DNA from 3 places in the Brenneria tiliae genome. Region 3 is predicted to be linked to each of the others. Evidence: predicted binding sites of a transcription regulator. Region 3 holds the regulator's gene; each other region holds the start of a gene.
What was found. Region 3 encodes PhoB, which activates phosphate uptake and scavenging genes when phosphate is short. Its sites were predicted from a motif close to CTGTCATAAAACTGNCNNAT; they were not measured.
Positions count from the first base shown of each region.

Region 1: the regulator PhoB is predicted to act here: its motif matches at 5,367-5,386, upstream of rbsK (ribokinase).
Region 2: the regulator PhoB is predicted to act here: its motif matches at 2,703-2,722, upstream of MFP24_RS03125 (esterase-like activity of phytase family protein).

Region 1 is NZ_JAKPCB010000103.1:146,240-153,965, forward strand. It holds gene MFP24_RS21525 (MetQ/NlpA family ABC transporter substrate-binding protein) at 1-478, shown strand, start outside; gene MFP24_RS21530 (methionine ABC transporter ATP-binding protein) at 580-1,596, shown strand; gene MFP24_RS21535 (methionine ABC transporter permease) at 1,589-2,248, shown strand; gene MFP24_RS21540 (serine hydrolase) at 2,527-3,732, shown strand; gene deoR (DNA-binding transcriptional repressor DeoR) at 3,721-4,500, opposite strand; gene deoC (deoxyribose-phosphate aldolase) at 4,540-5,220, opposite strand; gene rbsK (ribokinase) at 5,419-6,348, shown strand; gene fucP (L-fucose:H+ symporter permease) at 6,362-7,696, shown strand; gene MFP24_RS21565 (aldose 1-epimerase family protein) at 7,712-7,726, shown strand, end outside.
Region 2 is NZ_JAKPCB010000087.1:81,865-89,590, forward strand. It holds gene MFP24_RS03115 (GntR family transcriptional regulator) at 26-712, shown strand; gene ydfZ (putative selenium delivery protein YdfZ) at 830-1,036, opposite strand; gene MFP24_RS03125 (esterase-like activity of phytase family protein) at 1,286-2,647, opposite strand; gene MFP24_RS03130 (tartrate dehydrogenase) at 2,765-3,844, opposite strand; gene MFP24_RS03135 (LysR family transcriptional regulator) at 3,953-4,837, shown strand; gene MFP24_RS03140 (GntR family transcriptional regulator) at 4,855-5,589, opposite strand; gene pcaB (3-carboxy-cis,cis-muconate cycloisomerase) at 5,832-7,184, shown strand; gene MFP24_RS03150 (DASS family sodium-coupled anion symporter) at 7,225-7,726, shown strand, end outside.
Region 3 is NZ_JAKPCB010000089.1:11,843-19,568, forward strand. It holds gene MFP24_RS04045 (cobalamin-independent methionine synthase II family protein) at 669-1,775, opposite strand; gene phoR (phosphate regulon sensor histidine kinase PhoR) at 2,014-3,336, opposite strand; gene phoB (phosphate response regulator transcription factor PhoB) at 3,364-4,053, opposite strand; gene sbcD (exonuclease subunit SbcD) at 4,271-5,497, shown strand; gene MFP24_RS04065 (SbcC/MukB-like Walker B domain-containing protein) at 5,494-7,726, shown strand, end outside.

The sequences.
Region 1 (7,726 bases), on a different contig from region 3:
GGATGAACTGAAGAAAGGCGATGTCGTCACCTTATCCAACGACGCCACCAATCTGGCGCGCGGCCTGCGTTTTCTGCAATCGCTGGGGTTGATTACCATCAAGCCCGATATTGATGCGACCAAGGCATCGGAAAAAGATATTGTTGAAAATCCGCGCGGGTTGGTATTCAAGCCGCTGGAAGCCGCTCAGCTGCCGCGCACGCTGGATAGCGTGACCGCTTCGCTGGTTAACGGTAATTTCGCCTTTGCCGCGGGACTGAAACTCTCTTCCGCCATCAAACTGGAAACGCTGGATGAAAATCTGAAGAACGTGATTGCGGTACGCACCGCCGATCTGGATAAGCCGTTCGTCAAAGATACCAAGGCTATCGTCGAGTCGCCCGCCTATGCGGCGGTGATTGATCAGCCGGGCTCCATGTTCAGTCAGTTCCAGAAGCCAGAATGGATGCAGGCGACAACGCCGGCGCCAGCACAGTAATTCGCGAGTCGGTACTGGTCAGAGATTAACATGCTGTATTCTTCTGGCCGGTCTATGACCGGCTTTTTTCCTTTTCCGCTTGTGGCAGGAGTTTGCGGATAATGATTCAGTTAGAGGGTGTTAGCGTTGATTTTCCTCAGGGGAAACAGCGAGGAAACCGAGCCGTGGATAATGTGACTTTACATATCCGGCCGGGCGAGGTTTACGGCATTGTCGGAACCAGCGGCGCCGGGAAAAGCACGCTGTTGCGCACCATCAATTTATTACAACGCCCCACGTCCGGGGTTGTCCAGGTGCACGGGGTGAAGGTCAGCGATCTGCAAGGCAAAACGCTGCGTGCGCAGCGGCAGAAAATGGGCATGATCTTCCAGCATTTTAATTTAATGCAAACGCGCACCGTGGCGGAAAACGTCGCCTTTAGCCTCAAGGCGGCGGGAAAATCCAGCGAGGACATTGCTCAGCGGGTGCCGGAGATTCTCAATCTGGTGGGGTTGGGCGATAAGTCCGCGGCTTTTCCTTCCCAGCTCAGCGGCGGACAGAAACAGCGGGTGGGCATCGCCAGGGCGATTGCCAATCATCCTGAAGTGCTGCTGTGCGATGAACCCACCTCGGCGCTTGATTTGGAAACGTCCGCGGCGATTTTGGTATTGCTCAAAGAGATTAATAAAAAGCTGGGTATTACCATCGTCTTGATTTCCCATGAAATGAGCGTGATCAAGTCCATCTGTGACCGGGTCGCGGTGATGACCGGCGGTAAAGTGGTGGAGGAGGGCGACGTATTTGATATTTTCGCCGCGCCGCAGCATCCGTTTACCCGGCAACTGGTGGCTCATACGTTGAATCTTGAGCTTCCTCCCCGCCTGCTGGAGGATTTACAGGGCACGCTGCTGAAAATTCTGTTCGTCGGCGATTCGGCGGAACAGCCGGTGCTATCCGACGTAGCGACCCGCTTTGGCGTTTCCGTCAATATACTGCACGGCAAAATCGAGTATATCGGCAACCGCGCATTGGGAATACTGGTCGCCTTGCTGACGCACCCTTCCGAGGCGGCGAACGTCGCGGAGGCCGTGGAGCATATTCGGGCGAGAACCGCCCAGGTGGAGGTGTTGCATGGCTGATTTATGGATCGATCTGGTCGCGGCATTCGGCGAGACATTCCAGATGGTGGGGATCTCGACGCTGTTCGCCCTTGTCGGCGGCTTGCCTCTGGGTTTTATTATCTATGTCACCGACCGTCACCTGTTCTGGGAGAACCGCGCGGTGTATCTGTTCAGCACGGTGCTGGTCAATATCATCCGCTCCATTCCGTTTGTGATTCTGCTGGTGCTGCTGTTGCCGCTGACGCAGATTCTGTTGGGTAACACCATTGGCCCGGTGGCGGCGTCGGTGCCGATGTCGGTAGCGGCGATCGCTTTCTATGCCCGTCTGGTGGACAGCGCGCTGCGCGACGTGGATCCCGGCATTGTTGAGGCGGGGGAAGCCTTCGGCGCCAGCCCGATGCGCATCATCTGTACCGTATTGCTGCCGGAGGCGAGAGCCGGTTTATTGCGCGGCCTGACCATTACGCTGGTAAGCCTGATCGGCTATTCCGCCATGGCGGGGATTGTCGGCGGCGGCGGCGTGGGCGATCTGGCCATTCGTTTCGGCTATTACCGCTATGAAACCGGCGTGATGATTGTGACGGTTATCGCGCTGGTCATTCTGGTGCAGATTGTGCAAATGCTGGGCGACTGGCTGTCAAGGCAGGCGGATAAGCGCGAACGGCGCTGATCCGCTTTTCCCGCGGCGACAGCGACCGCTTAACGCGCGGCATCCTCAGCGGCGCCGCGCGGCCCCTGCCGCTGCGGCGCAACAAACGCCATGGGCGGTCGTCTGATTTTTTCCCCGCATACCGCCGTTTTTTAGACTTTTTCATTTCTTTGATTATCTTTACAGACTGAACGGTTTCCTTGATGGAAATGAAGCGTTACCTTTGGATGTTGCTAAACTTTTCAAAACATATTGAAAATTAAGTATTTCTAACGACTTATGGATATCGCGGCGATCTCATGAAGAAAACGACTTTCCTTTGCAGGCTAAAATCTTTCACCACGGGAACGGTATTACTAACGGGGCTGATCGCTTCCGCCTCTGCCGAACAGCTTCCCGCGGTTCCTCAAATTGATGCCAAGGCCTTTATTCTGATGGATTATCACAGCGGCAAAGTGCTGGCTGAAGCTAACGCGGATGAACGCCTTGATCCGGCGAGCCTGACGAAAATCATGGCCAGTTACGTTACCGGGCAGGCGATAAAGGCCGGGAAAATTCGCCCCACGGATGAGGTTACCGTGGGGAAGGACGCCTGGGCGACGGGTAATCCGGTGTTGCGCGGTTCATCGCTGATGTTCCTTAAACCAGGCGATCGCATTCCGGTTTCGGAACTGAACAAGGGCATCGTTATTCAATCGGGCAATGACGCCAGCATTGCGCTGGCCGACTACGTTGCCGGCAGTCAGGATGCGTTCGTCAGCCTGATGAACAATTATGTTAAAGCGCTGGGGTTGACCAATACCCATTTTCTCACCGTGCATGGATTGGATGCGCCGGGCCAGTACAGCACCGCGCGCGATATGGCGCTGCTGGGGCAGGCGTTGATTCGCGACGTGCCGGATGAATATGCGCTGCATAAAGAAAAAGAGTTTACCTTTAATAATATCCGTCAGCCCAACCGTAATCGCCTGCTGTGGAGCAGCAATCTGAACGTGGACGGGATTAAAACCGGTCATACCAGCGGCGCCGGGCATAACCTGGTGGCGTCGGCCACCGAAGGGAATATGCGCCTGATCTCGGTGGTGCTGGGGGCGCCGACGGATGCGACGCGCTTCCGCGAAAGTGAAAAACTGCTGACCTGGGGATTCCGCTTCTTTGAAACGGTCACGCCGGTCAAGGCGGGGGCGCCGTTTACCTCGCAGCGGGTGTGGTTCGGCACCCAGAAAGAGGCCCGGCTCGGCGTGGCGCAAGATACCGCGCTGACCATCCCCAAAGGGCAGATGAAAAATCTCAAGGCCAGCTTTACGCTGCTTCAGCCGCAGCTGTCCGCGCCGTTGGCGAAAAATCAGGTGGTGGGCACCATCGATTTTCAGCTGGAGGGTAAAAGCATCGGGCAGCGACAGCTGGTGGCGCTGGACGATATCCCCCAGGCCGGGATTTTCAGCCGCTTATGGGATGCGGTGCTGATAAAACTTCAGCAGTGGTTTGGCGGCTTATTCGGTTAACGGTTGACTTAGCAACACAATGCCGTTGCTGTTGCAGTAGCGGATATAGTCGGCGGTCGGCTCACGGTTGGTTATCAGGGTATCGAACAGGGTAAGCGGGCCGATGCGCGCCGGTTTGATCTGGCCGAATTTGCTATCGTCGCTAACCAGAATGGCCCGTTGCGACATGGCCAGCGCCCGGTGTTTCATACTCAATTCGGCAAAGTTGAAGCAGGTGGCGCCGGCGTCAAGGTCGATGCCCGCCGCGGAAATAAACGCCTTGTTCGGGCAGATATTATCCAGCTCGTTGCACTGGCCGAGGGGGGTGAAAATGGCGTTGTCCGGGTGAAATTGCCCGCCGCACAGAATCACTTTGCAGGCGGCTTTTTCCTGTAATGCCAGAAAGGTGTTCAGCGAATAGCAAATAGCGGTAAAAGGCAGTTCGTCCGCTATGGCTTCAATGATAAAGGGCGTGGTGGTGCCGCAATCGAAAAAAACCGTGTCGTTCGCCTCAATCAACCGGGCGGCGACTTCTCCCGCCGCCTGCTTTTCCGCCACGTGCTTGCTCTGCTGGTCGGATACGAAGTAATTGGTGACATTGCCGCTTTTCAAATCACTGACCACATAGCCGCCAAGCAACACCACCGCCGCCGGTTCGGCGCTCAGATCGCGGCGAACGGTCATCTCGGAAACGCCCAAGAGCCGGGCGGCGTCTTTAAGATGAAGTTTGTCCGCTTTTTTCAAAGCCTGAGCAAGTCTGTTAATCCGTTCTTCGCGCCGCGTTTCCATATGATTCCCTGTGATGCGCCCGTTGGCACGGGCGAGCGTTTAGTAGCTTCCTGCCGCGACCGACTCGCCGGAAACGATAGCCACCCCGGAGCTGGTGCCGATGCGGGTCGCCCCCGCCCGGATCATGATTTCCGCCGTTTGCCGATCGCGTACCGCGCCGGAGGCTTTCACGCCCATCTCCGGGCCGACCGTTTTGCGCATCAGTTTCACCTGTTCTTCGCGGGCGCCGCCGGTGCTGAATCCGGTGGATGTCTTCACGAAAGCCACATTCAGCTCACGGCATATTTCACAAATCAGCACGATTTGTTCATCGTCAAGCAGGCAGGTTTCCAATATTACCTTCAACGGTATGGCGGCGCAAACCTCGCGCACGGCCTGAATATCGGCTTTAACGGCGCTGATATTGCCGCTTTTCAGCCAGCCGACGTTAATCACCATATCGATTTCCCGGGCGCCGGCGTCAATGGCGGCCCGGGCTTCAAAGACCTTGGACGACGTCAGACCCGCTCCCAACGGGAAACCAATCACCGAACACACCTGGACGGAAGAGCCCTGCAACTCTCTGGCGGCCAGCGGGACGTAGCCTGAGTTAACGCAAACCGCGTAGAAGCGATGCGCTTTCGCCTCGTCGCACAGCCTGATGATCTGTTGTTCGGTGGCGTCGGCGGCCAGCAGGGTATGGTCGATATAGCGTGCGTAATCGCGGTTTTCAGTGGTCATGTCTGACTCCTTTGACTGTTCAATAAAATACATTGTTATAATTATAACATTTGCCGGCCGTTATCAATCTTAATTGTTTCTATCCACTCAAAAAACACCCTTTTACCTGCGATCAATGTCACATTAATAACAAAATCGAATTGTTATTGTCATAACGCTAACATTTAATAGGCAAGAAAATACCAGGGGAAAAACGTTATGGATATTGCCGTCATTGGTTCAAATATGGTGGATCTCATCACCTACATTAACGACATGCCTAAAACAGGCGAAACGCTGGAAGCCCCCGATTTCGAGATCGGCTGCGGCGGCAAGGGGGCTAATCAGGCGGTTGCCGCCGCCAAGCTGGGGGCGTCGGTGATGATGGTCAGCCGGGTCGGGGACGATCTCTTCGCCGACAACACGGTAAAAAACCTGCGGCATTTCGGGGTGGAAACCCGCTATGTCACGGCGGTGAGCGGGACATCAAGCGGCGTGGCGCCGATCTTTGTCGATAAGTCGTCGCACAACCGGATTTTGATTATCAAGGGCGCGAACGCGCATCTCTCCGCCCGGGATATCGATGCGGCCGCGCAATCGCTTATGCGCTGTAAATTGATCATTCTCCAATTGGAGATCCCGCTGGAAAGCGTTTATTACGCCATCGATTTTGCCCGTCGGCACCAGATTCCGGTCATTCTCAATCCGGCTCCGGCCTCCCGCGAGCTGGATATCGGCTATGCCTGCCAGTGCGATTTCTTTATGCCGAACGAAACCGAACTGGAGATCCTGACCGGCATGCCGGTCGATAGCGAAGAGAACATTTTGCGGGCAGGGCGTTCACTGCTGGCCAAGGGGCTGAAGAACCTGATTATCACCATGGGGCATCGCGGTTCGGTGTGGATGGCGGGCGAGCAGGTGCGCCACGTCAAGCCGGTCAGCGTTCATGCCATTGATACCAGCGGCGCCGGCGATGCTTTTATCGGCTGCTTTGCGCACTACTGGGTAAAAGATGGGGATATAGAACAGGCGATGAAGTACGCCTCCGCGTTTGCCGCCTACAGCGTTACCGGGAAAGGCACCCAGCGTGCTTATCCGGACGCGGCGCAATTCCAGGATTTTCTTGCCAGTCATGCTCTCGCCAACTAACCGGGGAAAAATTATGCGCCAGGACATTATCCAAATGCCAGATGGCTATCTGAACAAGACGCCGCTGTTTCAGTTTATTTTGCTGTCGTGCCTGTTCCCGCTATGGGGCTGCGCCGCCAGTCTGAACGATATTTTGATTACGCAGTTTAAAAGCGTGTTTGAACTGAGCGATTTCGCCAGCGCGCTGGTGCAAAGCGCCTTTTACGGCGGTTATTTTCTGATTGCCATCCCGGCGTCGGTGGTGATCCGCAACAGCAGCTACAAAATCGCCATCTTGATTGGCCTGACGCTGTATATCGTCGGGTGCAGCCTGTTTTATCCGGCGTCGCATATGGCGACCTATACCATGTTCCTGGCGGCTATTTTCGCCATCGCCATCGGCCTGAGTTTTCTGGAAACGGCGGCAAATACCTACAGCTCGATGATCGGCCATCGTGATTATGCCACGCTGCGTCTGAACGTCAGCCAGACCTTTTATCCGGTCGGCGCGTTAATGGGCATCGTGCTGGGTAAATATCTGGTGTTCCAGGAGGGCGACAGTCTGGAAAGCCAGATGGCGGCCATGACGCCGGATCAGATCCATGCGTTCCGCCTGCAAATGTTGGAGCACACGCTGGAGCCTTATAAGTATCTGATTTTCGTGTTGCTGGTGGTGTTGTTCCTGTTCCTGCTGACCCGCTATCCCACCTGCAAAGCGCAGGCCGACGGACAGAGTAAGCAGTCATTGCCGTCGCTGGGGGAGACCCTGCGTTATCTGGCGGGCAATAGCCACTTCAAACGCGGCATCGTGGCGCAGTTCCTGTATGTCGGCATGCAGGTCGCGGTGTGGTCATTTACCATTCGCCTGGCGTTGACCCTGGGCGCCGCTAATGAACGCGACGCATCCAACTTTATGATTTATAGCTTTATCTGCTTCTTTATCGGTAAGTTTGTGGCGAATTTCCTGATGACGCGCTTCAGCGCAGAAAAAGTGCTGATTGTTTACTCGGTGCTGGGCGTGGCCACGCTGGCCTATGTGGTTATGGTGCCGAGCTTTACCGCCGTCTATGCCGCGGTATTCGTCAGCGTGCTGTTCGGGCCGTGCTGGGCGACGATTTATGCCGGCACGCTGGATACCGTGGACAAGAAATACACCGAGGTGGCGGGCGCCATCATTGTGATGTCCATCGTCGGCGCCGCCGTGGTCCCGGCGATACAGGGCTATGTGTCCGATCACCTTGGCTCGATGCAGAAAGCGTTCGGCGTATCCCTGCTGTGCTTCGCCTATGTCGGTTTCTACTTCTGGGGCGAAATGCGCAACAAACAGCGTCTTGCCGCCGGTCGGACTATTGCCAAACATCAGGCTTGAATAGAGGAGGAGACGATGAGTACAACCATT
Region 2 (7,726 bases), on a different contig from region 3:
CTATTCTGAGTAAAAAAGCGGCTGTATGGACACTCCTTTTCAGATCAACAACAATGAACCTGTAAACCAGCAAATTTACCGCGTGTTGCGCAAAGACATCGTGGAATGCACCATTCCGCCGGGTAAACTGCTGTCCGAAAAAGAGATATCAATGCGTTTTGCGGTGTCTCGCCAGCCGGTGAGAGAGGCGTTTATCAAGCTGGCCGAGGCCGGGCTGGTGCAGATACTGCCGCAGCGCGGCACCTTCGTGATGAAAATTTCCGAAAAACGGGTGGCCGACGCCCGTTTTATTCGTCAGGCGCTGGAGTGCGCCATCGTTCGCCGCGCGGCGGAAATGGTCACCGACGAGCAATTATTGAAGCTGGAACATAACCTGCGCCGCCAGGAACTGGCCGCGCAGAATGAACAGATGCGCGAGTTTCTCAGCCTTGACGATAGTTTTCATCAGTTTTTAACCCAGATTGCCAGCTGTCCGCTGGCGTGGGAAACCATTGAGTCGATTAAAGCGACCATGGACAGAGTCCGCTTCCTCAGTTTGAGCCAGGTCTCCCCGCCGGAGAGCCTTATTCAGCAGCATTATCTTATTTTCAATGGGTTGAAGGCCCGCGATCCCGATGCGGCCGAGTGGGCGGTGTGTGCGCACTTACAGGAATTGATTTACTCGATTACGCCCATCGCCCAGCAGAACAGCGATTGGTTCGAGCATTCGTGAGCCGCGGCGCTTGCCGGGTTGGAATAAGAAAACCTATACGGGAAACACAATATCGGGCGACGGAGCGACGCCCGAATAATCAGAATTATGCGTAATAAAAACCGCCTGTCCTGAAAATCAGGAACGGCCGAGACGCATCAGCTCCTGAGGGGCAAAGTACCCATTAACGCCTTTTAGTTCAACGCACTTGGCGCGCCGGACTTCTTCACGTTTCAGATTTTCCGCATGAATGGCCGCAATGGTGCCGACCAGGCGTGAATCGCTTTGCATAACGCGGCAGCCGAGATCGAGCGGATTTCTATATCTGTCATACGCCTTGTACACACTAACCTCCTTCGTTTGACGGTAAAACCGCACCGATCCTACTGCTCGCAAAAAGTAACCACCAGCGGATTGCGGTTTTTATAGAAAATCCGTCTATGAATCCCGGCGCTATTAACAGGCTTTGCTAAAAAATGAGATATAGATCACTATTTTATCCTGGCGACAATATTGTGTTAACACCGGCGGCGGCAATTGGAATGCGCCGAGCTTTCAGTCGGATAGCGCGGCAACTCCCGGAATTCCAAGCGGTTAGCGTATCGGCTGCGGCAGCGTGATCAGCCATAGTTCGTTTTCAGACTGCGGCTTAGGGAGCGGTATAATTTCCAGCGTGGTATCGACCGCCTTGCCGTCTCGCGCCAGCTTGCCGTCGTTTATCACCTGATAGTCAGCAACCTCGTCCTTTTCTTTGCGCGGCGATTTCAGCACGGCTTGCAGGCCAAAATCATTATCGTTAATAACCGCCAGCGTTTGTTTATCCACCATCGCCAGCCCTTCGACTTTCTCCTGCCGCCAGCCCAGCTTACGCAGATCCACCAGTTCCCGTTTTTGCGCCAGGCGAATGCCGCGTTTAGCCAACTGGTCGTCATCGTCAAATTCCGGCGATTTTCCGTCGGCGTCAAAAGGCGTCAGATCGGTGGCCTGACTAAAATCCACCAGATAGATGCGGTTCTGCATCTGCTTGTTTTGGTCGTTTCCCTGCTCAACAAGCAGAATGCGTTGATTGTCCAGCGCGACGATATCGCCGATTTTGGCGTCTTTAGCCTTCTTGTAGCCGTCGATATTGATGGGGTAGCCCAGCATGCGGCTGGCGCCGGTATTCGGGTTAAACATCACCAGACGCGTGAAGCGCGCCTTATTTTTGCTTTTCCCGTCGATATCCAGCGTGCTTTGCACCGCCATCACCATGGTGCCATCCGGCAGGCGGGTTAACCCCTCAAAGCCACGGTTAGGCTGACGCCATTTGATGATATTGGGTAATCCGCTCGCAATAGACTGTTCGGCGCCGGCGGGCGTCGGGCCAAATTTCTGCAAGATTTTCCCTTTGGCATCAACGTGAATCAGAAACGGGCCATACTCATCGCACAGCCAGAAGCCGCCGTTGCCATCCGGGGCGATCCCTTCGGGATCCAGACCGCGGGTATCGGTATCAAGAGGACGTAACGCATCATTGAGCGGCACTTCATTGGTGGTGCCAATCAAATTATCCGGCAGCGGCAGGCCGCTAATTGCGCCATGCTCGTCGTGTAGCGGGCGTGGATTGAGCGCCTGCGCGCCGTTCGCGCTTATCCGGATATCCATGATTAACGGGGTATAATCCGGGCTGGCGAAGATTTTGGCTTCTTTATCGCCAACCTGCGGGGCATCGGCGTTGGGGCCGCGATCGGTCAGCGTGGTGAACAGCAGGTCGTTCCCCTGTTTTCCACTGAAATAAAGGCCTGAGCCCACCCCAACCGGTAAACCATTGGGGAAATGGCCGGCGAATCTTCCCTGGTAAGCGACGCGTTCGCCCGCAGGAAAGGCGATGACATAACGAGTGACATTTTCGCCGGAAGCCAGGGCGTTCAGCGGCAGCAGTCCGGCCATCAGCAGCGACAACATATTATTTTTCATCGTATTAGCTCTTATGCGGTGGATATGGGGAAATCCACCGCAGCATAAACAACGGACGTGACAGTTAGGTGACAACGGCGACCGGCCCGCCGGTGATGAAAAACAGGCGCCGCGGCGTTACAGCCGGTCGGCAATCGCTCTTCCCAAGGTTTCCGTATTGCCGCTGCCGCCGAGATCGCGGGTGAGCGGCGCGGTCTGCGGGCCCCCAGACAAGACGCTTTCAATGGCGTGCAGTACCGCCGCGCCGGCCTGCGCATAGCCCAGATGCTCCAGCATCATCGCGCCGCACCATATCTGGCCGATAGGGTTGGCCAACCCTTTGCCGGCGATATCCGGGGCCGAGCCATGAACGGGTTCGAACAGGCTGGGGAAACGGCGCTCCGGGTTGATGTTGGCGGAAGGGGCGATGCCGATCGTGCCGGTACAGGCCGGCCCCAGATCCGACAGAATATCGCCGAACAAATTGCTGGCGACCACCACGTCAAACCAGTCCGGGTGCAGGACGAAATTGGCGGTCAGAATATCGATATGAAATTTATCGACCTTGATCTGCGGATACTGTTTCGCCATTTCCGCCACCCGGTTATCCCAGTATGGCATGGTGATGGCGATACCGTTCGATTTCGTGGCGGAGGTGAGGTGTTTTTTCGGGCGCTTCATCGCCAGTTCATAGGCAAACTTGAGGATGCGATCGACCCCCACGCGCGTCATCACCGTTTCCTGAATAACGATTTCCCGATCGGTGCCGGCAAACATGGTTCCGCCAACGCTGGAATATTCGCCTTCGGTGTTCTCCCGCACCACGTAGAAATCAATATCGCCCGGTTCGCGCCCGGCAAGCGGCGCTTTGACGCCGGGCATTAACCGGCAGGGACGCAGGTTGACGTACTGATCGAACTCCCGGCGGAATTGCAGCAGCGAGCCCCATAAAGAAACATGGTCCGGCACGATTTCAGGCCAGCCCACCGCGCCGAAATAGATGGCGTCATAATTTTTCAGGGTGGAGAACCAGTCATCCGGCAGCATTTTCCCATGCTTGAGATAGTAGTCGGCGCTGGAGAAATCGAACCAGTCCCAGCGGATGTCGATGCCGAATTTTTCCGCCGCACGCTGGATCACGCGCACGCCTTCGGGCATCACTTCTTTACCTATGCCATCACCGGGTATTACGGCGATGCTGTGCTGTTTTAGCGCCATCAGAGGTTCCTTGTTGCTATTAGAGGGTTTAATCGAGTGTATTTCTTTGGTAAATGGTGAACAATTAGCCTAAATGGCAAGTTACTGTTGAATTTAAGAGAAGAATCCATGTCATCGGTTAACGATCTGTTCTTTTTCAGCCGTATTGCAGCGTTAGGCAGCCTGACGGCGGTGGCCCGCGAGCTTGGCCTTTCCCTGCCCGCGGTCAGCAAGAGGCTGACGCAGTTGGAAAAGCGGCTTGGCGTGCAGCTGATACAACGCACCACCCGACGTTTAGACCTGACGGTGGAAGGGATTCTTTATGCCGAAGGGGCGGCGCCGATACTGAAAGAAATCACCGAACTGGAAAGCGCCGTCGCCAGAAATCAGCGTTCGCTGTGCGGCAAGATGACGGTGAATGCCTCCTTTGGCTTTGGCCGTCGACACATTGCGCCGCTGATTTCCTCTTTTTCACGCCTGCATCCCGGCCTTGAAGTGCAGCTCCAGCTCTCCAGCCAGCCGGTCAACATGCTGGATGCCGGAATCGATATTGATATCCGCGTGGGGAAACCGCCCGATTCGCGTTTGATTGCGCGGAAATTGCTGGATAATCCCCGGGTGCTGTGCGCGTCGCCGGCCTATATTGCCCGCGCCGGCACCCCGAAGACGGTGGCCGATCTGTCCGAACATAACTGTATTGTGCTGCGGCAGTTTGAAAGCGATTATTCATTATGGCGCTTCTACCAGGACGGCAAGGAATTTACCCATAAAGTCTGCGGCAGTCTGTCGAGTAATGATGGCGAAGTGATTATGTGCTACGCGCTTGACGGGCACGGCATTATTTTGCGTTCGTACTGGGACGTCAGAGATTATCTCGCGCGCGGCGAACTGGCGGCGCTATTGACCGATTTCGCCACCCCGGCGGCGGATATCCACGCGGTTTACCAGCAGCGCCGACACGTGCCGGCGCGAATTATTGCGTTTATTGATTATTTAACCGAGTGTTTGCGGTGATGCGCGCTGTTTTTCTTTTATCTGCTGCTCTGGCGCTTCAGCACAATGGAGCAGGTATATCTGTCGGCCGGATGGATCGATATCGTCGTTTCAAAGGTATTGCCATGGCGATCGATATAGCGGCGCACAATTTTCAACGCGGGCGATCCGCTCTCCACGCCAAGCGATTTGGCGATTTTGGCGGGAACAGTGACCGCGGAAATGGTCTGCCGGACCTCCTCGCTTTGCACGCCGTAATGCTTTTCAATTAAGTCGCTGATTAACGCAAAGGGATCGCTGCGCACCAGCCGGCGCACTTTGGCGTAAGTGGTGCTCGCATAGCTGTCCGTCCAGCAAATCGGCGCGTCTTTCTTTTCACTGTCTTCACGGATACTGGCGATATGCAGCCAGCGCGATCCCGGTTTACAGCCGATGATCTGCGAAAGCTCATAATCGGCGACCACTTCGTCGATCTTTTTCACCACACGCAGATTGTTTTTGGCCAGAAAGAATAAATCCTCCAGGCATTCCAACGGATGGTTAAGCCCTTTGTCCGCGGGCTTGTCGGCAACGAGGGTGCCGATCCCCTTGCGCCGCAGGATCAATCCTTGTTCCGTCAGCTCGCGCAATGCCTCGCGCACCGTATGGCGGCTTACCTGATACTGCTCGCACAGTTCCAGCTCGGAAGGCAGCAGCGAACCGGCGGGAAAATGTTCGGACGCTATGTTTTGAACCAGTTCGCGCGCGATGCGCTTATACAACGATTCTTTCATAAGTAACGGCTTTCGATAAATGTTAATGATCCGCATCACAAAGAAGCCCAAAAAAACTTCCCTTTAAATGTCCGGATATTTATTTTCCCAAGTGAGTTAAATGTACGGACATTTGCATGTGTCCGTACATTTATCGAGCTGCGTGCGTCTTCTCGCCAGACGGCATTCGACAGGCCATACGCCGTATTCTGGACCAAGACCGGCGCATTTTATCACTCTTATCATTTATTAAGGATTCTTTTATGGCTTCCAATGTACTTGATTCCATTTTATTTCGTGATGCTTTCGGCACCCCGGAAATGCGCGCTGTTTTTGACGACCACGAACTGATCCGCAAATACGTGGAAGTGGAAATTGCGCTGGCCAAGGCCCAGGCGCGCTGTGGCGTTATTCCCGAGGCGGCGGCGCAGGAAATCGCCGCCAAATGCGATGCCGACACGCTGGACTTTGATTTATTACGCCATGAAACGGAAATCGTCGGCTATCCGATTCTTCCTCTGGTGCACCAAATCTCTAAACAGGCCGGAGAGTCGGGGGGATATGTTCATTGGGGGGCCACCACCCAGGACATTATGGATACCGCCGTGGTGTTGCAAATACGGGACGCTTTCGCGCTTATCAAGGCCGATATTAAAACGCTGCGTAAAGCGCTGGCCGATTTGGCTCGGCGTTACCGGGATACGCCGATGGCCGGCCGCACCCACCTGCAGCAGGCGTTGCCCATTACCTTTGGCTATAAGGCCGCTATCTGGCTCGATATTTTCGACCGCCATGAGGAGCGTCTTGCGCAGGCCAGTCCGCGAATTCTGGTCGGCGAATTCGCCGGAGCCGCCGGTACGCTGGCCTCGCTGGGCGATAAAGGGCTGGAAGTGCAAAAGGCCATGATGGAAGAGCTCGGCCTGGGCGTTCCGGTTTCAACCTGGCACGTGGCGCGCGACGGTTTTGCGGAAGCGGTAAACCTGTTGGCGCTTATCACCGGTTCACTGGGCAAAATCGCTTACGACGTCATGCTGATGGCGTCCAACGAATTTGGCGAGCTGTATGAACCCTTCGTCAAGGGCCGCGGCGCCAGCAGCACCATGCCGCAAAAACGTAATCCTATCTCCAGCGAATTAATGCTGGCCTGCGCCAAAGGCGTGCGTCAACAGGCGGGATTAATGCTGGACGCCATGGTGCAGGATTTGGAGCGCGCCACCGGACCCTGGCACGCGGAGTGGATTGCCATCCCCGAAAGTTTCGTGCTGACCGCCGGCGCGTTGCATCAGGCCAAATTCATGTTAAGCGGCCTGATTGTCGATGAAAAAGCCATGGCCAGAAATCTTGATATGACCAAGGGGTTGATCGTCGCCGAAGCGGTGATGATGGGGCTGGCGCCGTATATCGGCCGTCAGGACGCGCACGATATCGTCTATGACGCCTGCCTCATCGTCAATGAGCAGGGCGGACGGCTTGCCGATGTCCTCAACGCCATGCCCAGCGTCTCCAGCCGCCTTGATCCGGCGTTAATTGAACAGCTGACCAATCCGGCCAATTACCTTGGCATGGCCCCCGCCATGGTCGACCAGGTATTGAAAAGTTCGGCCGGTCGGAATTAACCCCTGGTAATCAAGCTACCTAGCGATTGAGGAGATGATAATGTCATCTGAATCATCCAGGGGGAAAAAGATAACCGCGGCGGTTATTCCCATTGCCATCGGGTTAATTATCTGGTTTTCCCCAATACCAACAGGACTGACGCCCCAGGCATGGCATATGTTCGCCATTTTTGCCGCGACTATCGCGGCAATTCTGACGCAGCCGTTGCCCTCCGGCGCGGTGATGTTAATTGCGCTCTGCGTGACCATCTTCACCAAAACGTTAATCGAAGCCAAGGCGTTATCCGGTTTTTCCAGCGGAACCGTATGGTTGATATTCTGCGCCTATATTCTTTCCCTGGGGTTTGTGACTTCCGGTCTGGGAAAGCGCATCGCCTATAAAATGCTCTCGCTGTTCGGCGGCAGCAGTCTGGGCATCGCCTATTCACTGGGCGTTTCCGATTTGATTATGGCCCCGGCGATGCCTTCGGTCACCGCGCGTTCCGGCGGGATAATCTTCCCCATCGCCCGTTCGATTAACGGCGTTTTAGGATCGGCGCCCG
Region 3 (7,726 bases):
GCAATTAGAACGTTTATAGCGCTAAAAGACAAGCCGATATCGAAAAACTAGAGTTTTCAACTGAATTAAATAATGTAAACAACAGATAATATCAACTATCGTAAATTACCTGATACATGATTTGTGCATTTAAAGACGATACATTGCAATAAACTGCACAAAAATCATAAAAAATGCATGATGAAGCCATAGAATAAACTTATGGGATAAAAAAACGCCGGGAGTCTGAGGAATCCCCACAAATCAGGGAAAGGAATGTCTGTAAGCTTGGTGAGGGTTTCGTGCACGCTAACCTCAGTCGATTTCTGCAACCGTCGCTGCACGCGCCCGACACGAGGCGGCTCAGTCGCCGCCGCCCCGTGGCCCCGGGCTTTTCGCAAAATCGCGTCGCTACGCGATGCCTTCGGCGTTCGTGACCGCTGATCGGGCCGCCATTGACGCGCTCCCGGCGCGGCACTGGCTTTCGCCGCGTCCCTGCGGCTCACCCGGCGGTCACGCCCACCTCAGCGCGATTTTTTACGCGAAGGAAAACCTTTAAAAGACCACATCCTGCTATCTAAGACGATCTATCAAATAATACTTAATTATTTTCTGGGGATTCCTCTCGCCAGGAGCGGTTTTCAACGTCGCTCCCGGCGCGGAGGATCTTCAGTATAAAAACGAGGCGATCACCAAACCCGATCGGCGATATCGACCACCAGCCTCAGCTTATTCCACTGCTGCTCTTCCGTCAGGCTGTTGCCCTCTTCGGTGGAGGCGAAGCCGCACTGCGGGCTAAGGCAAAGCTGGTTGATATCGACGAACTTCGCCGCTTCTGCAATACGCGCCTGAACGCTTTGCGCATTTTCCAGTTCGCCGTTTTTAGTGGTAATCAGTCCTAGCACCACCTGCTGATGACCCGGCTTGATAAAGCGTAACGGCTCAAAACCCCCGGCGCGTTCCGTGTCGTACTCCAGGAAGAAAGCGTCCACATTCACTTCGCCAAACAGCGTTTTCGCCACGGGTTCGTATCCGCCTTCCGAAATCCAGGTAGAGCGGAAATTGCCGCGGCAGACGTGCAGCCCAATCACCAGATCGGCCGGCTTATCCGCCAGCGCCTTGTTCAGCACCGCGGCGTAGGTGCGCACCAGCTGGTCGGGATCTTCGCCGCGCTCGCGGATCTGGCGCTTTTGATCGTCCGAGCACAAATAGGCCCACACGGTATCGTCCAGCTGCAGGTAACGGCAGCCGGCATTGTAAAAGGCGTGGATCGCATCGCGCCAGGTTTGCGCCAGATCGTCGAAATAGTCCGCCAGATCCGGGTATACCGTGCTGTCTATCGCTTTACGGCCGCCGCGGAAATGCAGCACGCTGGGGCTGGGAATGGTTATTTTCGCCACCGCATCCCCCGCAATGCCGTTCAGATAGCGGAAATCCTCCAGCATCGGGTGCCGCGGATTAAAGCTCACTTTCCCCGTCACTTTAATGCCCAGCGACTTGGTCTGAATACCGTTGAACTGGATCCCCTGCTCGGCTTCGTAGCGTTCAACGCCGTTCAGCTCGCCGAAGAAGTCAAAATGCCACCAGCTGCGGCGCAGCTCGCCATCCGTCACCACCTGCAGGCCCGTTTCGCGCTGCCGCTCGACAATCCGCAGGATTTCCCGATCTTCTATTTGCCGCAGTTGCAGCGCATCAATCTCGCCGGACTGATACTGCAGGCGGGCCTGCTTGATCGCCGCCGGACGCAGCAAACTGCCGACGACGTCGGCGCGGAATGGGGGAAGTGTTTTAGCCATGGTCGCTCCTGGTTGCCGGCCCGCGCCCCGATGGGCGACGGCGGCGAAATAGTGGAATAATGGGCAGCCTGCGTGATAGTCACCGACGGCAACCATTCAGACATCTGGACGTCTAAATTTACCGTATGCTGCCACGCGCCCGATTCGCGGGCAATTGAAGAATTTTCACCGTGATTGAGTAAATTTCAAGTTTATGCCTCCCCCCCGTCTCAAGGTTAAGCAATGGCGTCCGCCGCCGTCAGGCTAAGGGTTTCACGGTATTTTCAGCCGCGGACGCAGGCGCAATCAGCCGATTCGGCAGCGTAAACACAAAGCGCGAACCGGCCCCCTGCTCACTGAGGATCTCCAGCCGGGAATCATGGTGGCTGAGCGCGTGTTTGACGATCGCCAGCCCTAATCCGCTGCCGCCGGTCTGCCGCGAACGCGCCTTATCGACGCGATAAAAGCGCTCCGTCAGGCGCGGCAGATGTTCACCGGCGATCCCAGGCCCGTTGTCGCTCACCTGAAACTGCGCGCCCTGCGGCGTTTTCTGCCAGCAAACCTCAATACGCGTGCCCGTCGGCGTATGGTTAACGGCGTTGTAGACCAGATTGGAAACCGCGCTGCGCAACTGTTCTTCGTTGCCGAAAATCTGCAGTTGCTCATTCACCCGAAAAACCAGCTCGTGGCGATCCTGGCTCAGCGCCTGGGCTTCACGCTGCAAGACGCGCAGCATCAGCGGCATATCCACCTTCTCGTTGAGATCGATCGCCGCCGCCGCTTCGATACGCGATAACGTCAGCAGCTGTTTTACCAGTCCGTCCATACGCCGCGTTTGCTCCTGCATGGTATTCAGCGCCTTGTTGCGCAGGGCGTTATCCAGCGTTTCATCCTGCATCATCTCCAGATAGCCCTGCAATACCGTCAGCGGGGTGCGCAGCTCATGACTCACATTGGCGAAAAAGTTGCGTCTGGCGCCTTCCAACTGGTGCATCTGCGTAATATCGCGCGCCACCATCAGCAGTTGCCCTTCCGAATAGGGCATCACGCGGAATTCGACGTGGTGGGCGTTATTCAGCTGCAGCGTCAGCGGACGGCTGAAATCCCGCCTTTTCATATAGTCGGCGAATTCGGGATAACGCAGCAGGTTGAGGATATTCTGCCCGTTATCTTCCGGCCAGCGGAAGCTGAGCAGGTGTTGCGCCAGATGATTACACCAGAAAATGGCGCCCTCTTCGGTGGTGATCACCAGCGCATCCGGCAAGGATTCGGCGCCGCTGCGAAAACGCTTAATCAACAGCGCCAGCTCGCGCCGCCGCCGCCGGTTGCGCAGTTGCATCTGATAAAGACCGTAGAACAGCGGTTCCCAGCTCCAGCGGCCGGGCGGCGGGGTCATGCTGCGATCGACCCACAGCCAATAGGAGAGTTTAAGCTGGTTATAAAAATTCCAGCACAGCGCCGCCAGAACGGCGGCTAACAGAAACCAGGGCAGATAGCCGAAGATCAATCCCAGTAATAGCGCGGGCAGACAAAAAAAAGCCAACTCCAGCGCCAGCCTTTTCCATGAGAGAGGTTCTAGCACGTTAATGTTTCTCCGCTACGGCAACCTTCAATAACGCGTTGAAAAACGATACCCCGTTCCCCGAACGGTCTGCACCATTTTGTCATGCCCGCTGGTTTCCAACGCCTTGCGCAGCCGGCGGATATGCACATCAACGGTACGATCTTCCACATAAACGTTAGTGCCCCACACATGATTCAGCAACTGCTCGCGGCTGTAAACCCGCTCAGGGTGCGTCATAAAGAAGTGCAGCAGTTTAAATTCCGTGGGCCCCATATCCAGCGCGAGTTCTTCCGTCGTCACCCGGTGGGAGGAGGGATCGAGGCTCAATCCGCGCATTTCAATCACCTCTTCAACCGCCATCGGCGAAATGCGGCGCATCACCGCCTTAATTCGCGCCACCAGCTCCTTGGGGGAAAACGGCTTGGTAATGTAATCATCCGCGCCGACTTCCAGCCCACGCACGCGGTCCTCTTCCTCGCCGCGCGCGGTCAGCATCATAACCGGGATATCGCGGGTAAGCGCCTCGCGTTTCATATGCTTGATAAACTGCAGGCCCGAACCGCCCGGCAGCATCCAGTCCAGCAGCACCAGCTCTGGAAAAGGCTCCGACAGTTGCGTTACCGCGCTGTCATAATCTTCGGCCTCGACCGGCTGATAACCATTCTGCTCCAGTACGAAGCATACCATTTCCCGAATCGGTGCTTCATCTTCCACGACCAATATGCGTCTAGCCATCATTAATCCTGCCATTAATCATCGTCGCCGTTGCATGCGGAAGGCATTATGCGTCAGTTTTGTGACAGATTTATTAAAAGGATTTTTTCAACCTCGCACAATAACGGCCCGACGCATTTTCGAGCCGCTTTCCAAACTTTCGGTTTTCGCCACGACAGTGCCCCGATGGCTGTTTATAATCAACCGCATTGCGATTACATGCCGTTCAGGGAGTTCCATGCGTATTATCCACACCGCCGACTGGCATCTGGGACAGTATTTTTACACCAAAAGCCGGGCGGCCGAACATCAGGCTTTTCTGCACTGGCTGCTGGAACAGGTCGAACAGCAGCAGGCGGATGCGGTAATAGTAGCAGGGGATATCTTTGATAACGGTTCGCCGCCGAGCTATGCGCGGGAAATGTACTACCGTTTCGTGGTCGATATGCAGCGCACCGGCTGCCGGCTGGTGGTGCTGGGAGGCAACCATGATTCCGTCGCCACGCTGAACGAATCGCGGGATCTGCTGGCCTGCCTCAATACCCGGGTTATCGCCAGCGTCGACGGCGACGTCGACAAACAGGTGCTGGTGCTGGAAAACCGCCGGAATCAGCCCGGCGCCCTGCTGTGCGCCATCCCTTTTTTACGCCCGCGCGATCTGATCGCCAGCCGGGCCGGGCAATCCGGCGATGAAAAACAGCAGGCCCTGCTGGACGCCATCACCACGCATTACCGGCAGTGTTACCAGTCGGCCTGCCGGCAGCGCGATATTCTGGGGCTGCCGCTGCCCATCATCGCCACCGGGCACCTGACCACCGTCGGCGTCACCGCCTCCGATTCCGTGCGCGATATCTATATCGGTACGCTGGATGCGTTTCCGGCGCAGGCTTTTCCGCCGGCGGACTATATCGCCCTCGGCCATATTCACCGCCCGCAGCGGGTGACGAAAAGCGCGCCCATTTACTACAGCGGCTCCCCCATCCCGCTGAGCTTTGATGAATTAAGCAGCCGGAAATCGGTTTATCTGGTGGATTTGGCGCCGGGCAGTCCGCCGACGGTAGAGGCGCTCCCGGTGCCGGCCACCCAGCCGATGCGCCTTATCAAAGGCGATCTGGCGGAAATAGAACGGCAGTTGGCCGCCTTCAGCGATTATCAGGGCGAAAAGCCGGTGTGGCTGGATATTGAAATCACCACGCAGGATTATCTGAGCGATATGCAGAAACGCATTCAGACGCTGACCGACGGTTTACCCGTCGAAGTGCTGCTGTTGCGCCGCGCCCGCGAACAACATCTGCAGGCGATAGTGCGCCAGCAGAAAGAGACGCTGAACGAGCTGACGGTGCACGAGGTTTTCGAACGCCGGCTGGCGAGCGCCGCCGATCTGGAAGAGAGCCGTCAGCAGCGCGTACGCACGCTGTTCGATCAGGTGATGGATGAATTGGAAAATAGCGAGCCCGCCGCATGAAAATACTCAGCCTGCGGTTAAAAAACCTCAATGCCCTGAAAGGGGAATGGAAAATTGATTTCACTCGCGAGCCCTTTGCCAGCAACGGCCTGTTCGCCATTACCGGCCCCACCGGCGCGGGAAAAACCACGCTGCTCGACGCCATCTGCCTGGCGCTGTATCACGCGACGCCGCGGCTGAAAAACATTTCCGCCAGCCAGAATGAGCTGATGACCCGCAACACGGCGGAGTGCCTGGCGGAAGTGGAGTTCGAGGTCAAAGGCGTCGGTTATCGCGCCTTCTGGAGCCAGCGCCGGGCCAGAAACTCCCCGGACGGCAACCTGCAAACGCCGAAAGCCGAACTGGCGCGCATGGATGACGGCACGATCCTGTGTGAAAAGCTGACCGAAAAGCTGGAGATGACCGCCGCCATCACCGGGCTGGATTTCGGCCGTTTTACCCGCTCGATGATGTTATCGCAGGGGCAATTCGCCGCCTTTCTGAATGCGGACGCCAACGAGCGCGCCGAACTGCTGGAGGAACTGACCGGCACGGATATATACGGGCTGATTTCCGAGCGCGTTTTCGACCGGCACAAACAGGCCAGAATCGCCCTGGATACCCTGCAGGCGCGCGCGGCGGGCATCGAACTGCTGGATGACGAACAGCGCCGGCAACTGGAGGCGCAGCTGTCATCGTTGACGCAACGGGAGCAGGCGCTGATTAGCGAGCGTGAGCAAGCGCTAACTCATCAGCGCTGGTTTGAACAACTCGCTCAACATCAGCAATCGCTGACCGCCGGCAAAGAGCGGCTCGCCGCGGCGGAGGAGGAGATGCGGCAGGCGCAGCCGGCGCTCGAACGGCTGACGCAAAGCGAACCGGCGGAAAAACTCAGGCCGCTCCAGCAGGAGCGGGACCGTTGCCACGCCGAGTCCGCGGCGCTGCAAAAGCAGCTCGCCGCCCTGACGCAACAGCGGCTAACCCAGGAGAGCGTTCTGCTGGCGCTGCGCCGGCAAGAGGATAAAACGCAGCAAGAACTGCGCCGGCACGCCGACCACCGCCAGCAGCAGGAGACGCTGATCGGGGAACGCATCATTCCGCTGGATCACCAGATCGACACCCTGCGCCAGCAGAGGGACAAACAGCAGCAGGAACTGGAGCAAACGCAGGCGCGCCAGCGGGACGATCGCCGCAAGCTGGAACAAACGGAGCGGCAGTACCAGTCCGCCCGGCAACGGCTGGAGCAGATCCACGACTATCGCCAACGGCACCCGCATCATCAGCGCTGGGGGGAATACCTTTCGCTGTGGCGCACCCAGTTTCAGCGGCAGCAGCAGCTGGTAGAAGAACTGGCGAACCTGAGCCAAAAACAGGCGCGCTATGAGCAACAGACGGCGCAGCTGAACCAGGAAGCGGACACGCTGGCCGCCCGGCGCGGCGGACAGCACGGCGCGGTCAGCCATGCGCAGCAACGGTTCGACCAGCATCAGCAGGCGTTGCAGGAAGCGGACAGCCGGCAGCCGATCGGCGATCTGTACCAGCAGCTTAGCCAGTCTATCGACCGGCGGCCCGATCGCCAGCGCCTGGCCACCCTCGGCGAGCTGTTCCAGCGGCTCGCTTCGCGCAGGGAGCAGTCGGCAACCCGGCAAACGCAGTTGCAGGAACAGCGCGTCGGCTTGGAGGAACAGCGCCGGCGGCAGAGCACGGAGCTTGAGCTACGCCGTCAGCATCTGGCCGAGGTGGATAAAAATCATCGGCTGGAAATTCGCATCGTAGCGCTGGAAGAGGAAAGACGGCGACTGGGACCGGGAGAAGCATGCCCGCTGTGCGGCTCGACGCACCACCCGGCGGTTGAACGCTATCAGGCGCTGCAGCCCTCGGAAACCGAACAACGCCTGCTCCAACTGAGCCAAGAGGTCGGCCAGTCGGAAAGCGCGCTGGCGCACGTCGAGGCGCAGCTGGCGGCATTGCAACAACAGATCGACCAGTTGCACAACGATCGCGGACGCATGGATGAGGAGTATCAGACGTTGCTGCAACAGTGGCGCGAGGTCAGTGAGCGCTTACCGGGGGATTACGCCCCCGAACAATTCGCCGAATTAACCGCGTGGCTGGCGCAGTGCGAAACCCAGGAACAGCAGCTTCAACGGCAGATTGCGCTGCGCGAGCAGGCCCAGCGGCATCGGCAGGAAAGTAAGGATTCACTGACCAATGCAAATACCCTGCTGCAACAGACGGAGCAGCAGATAG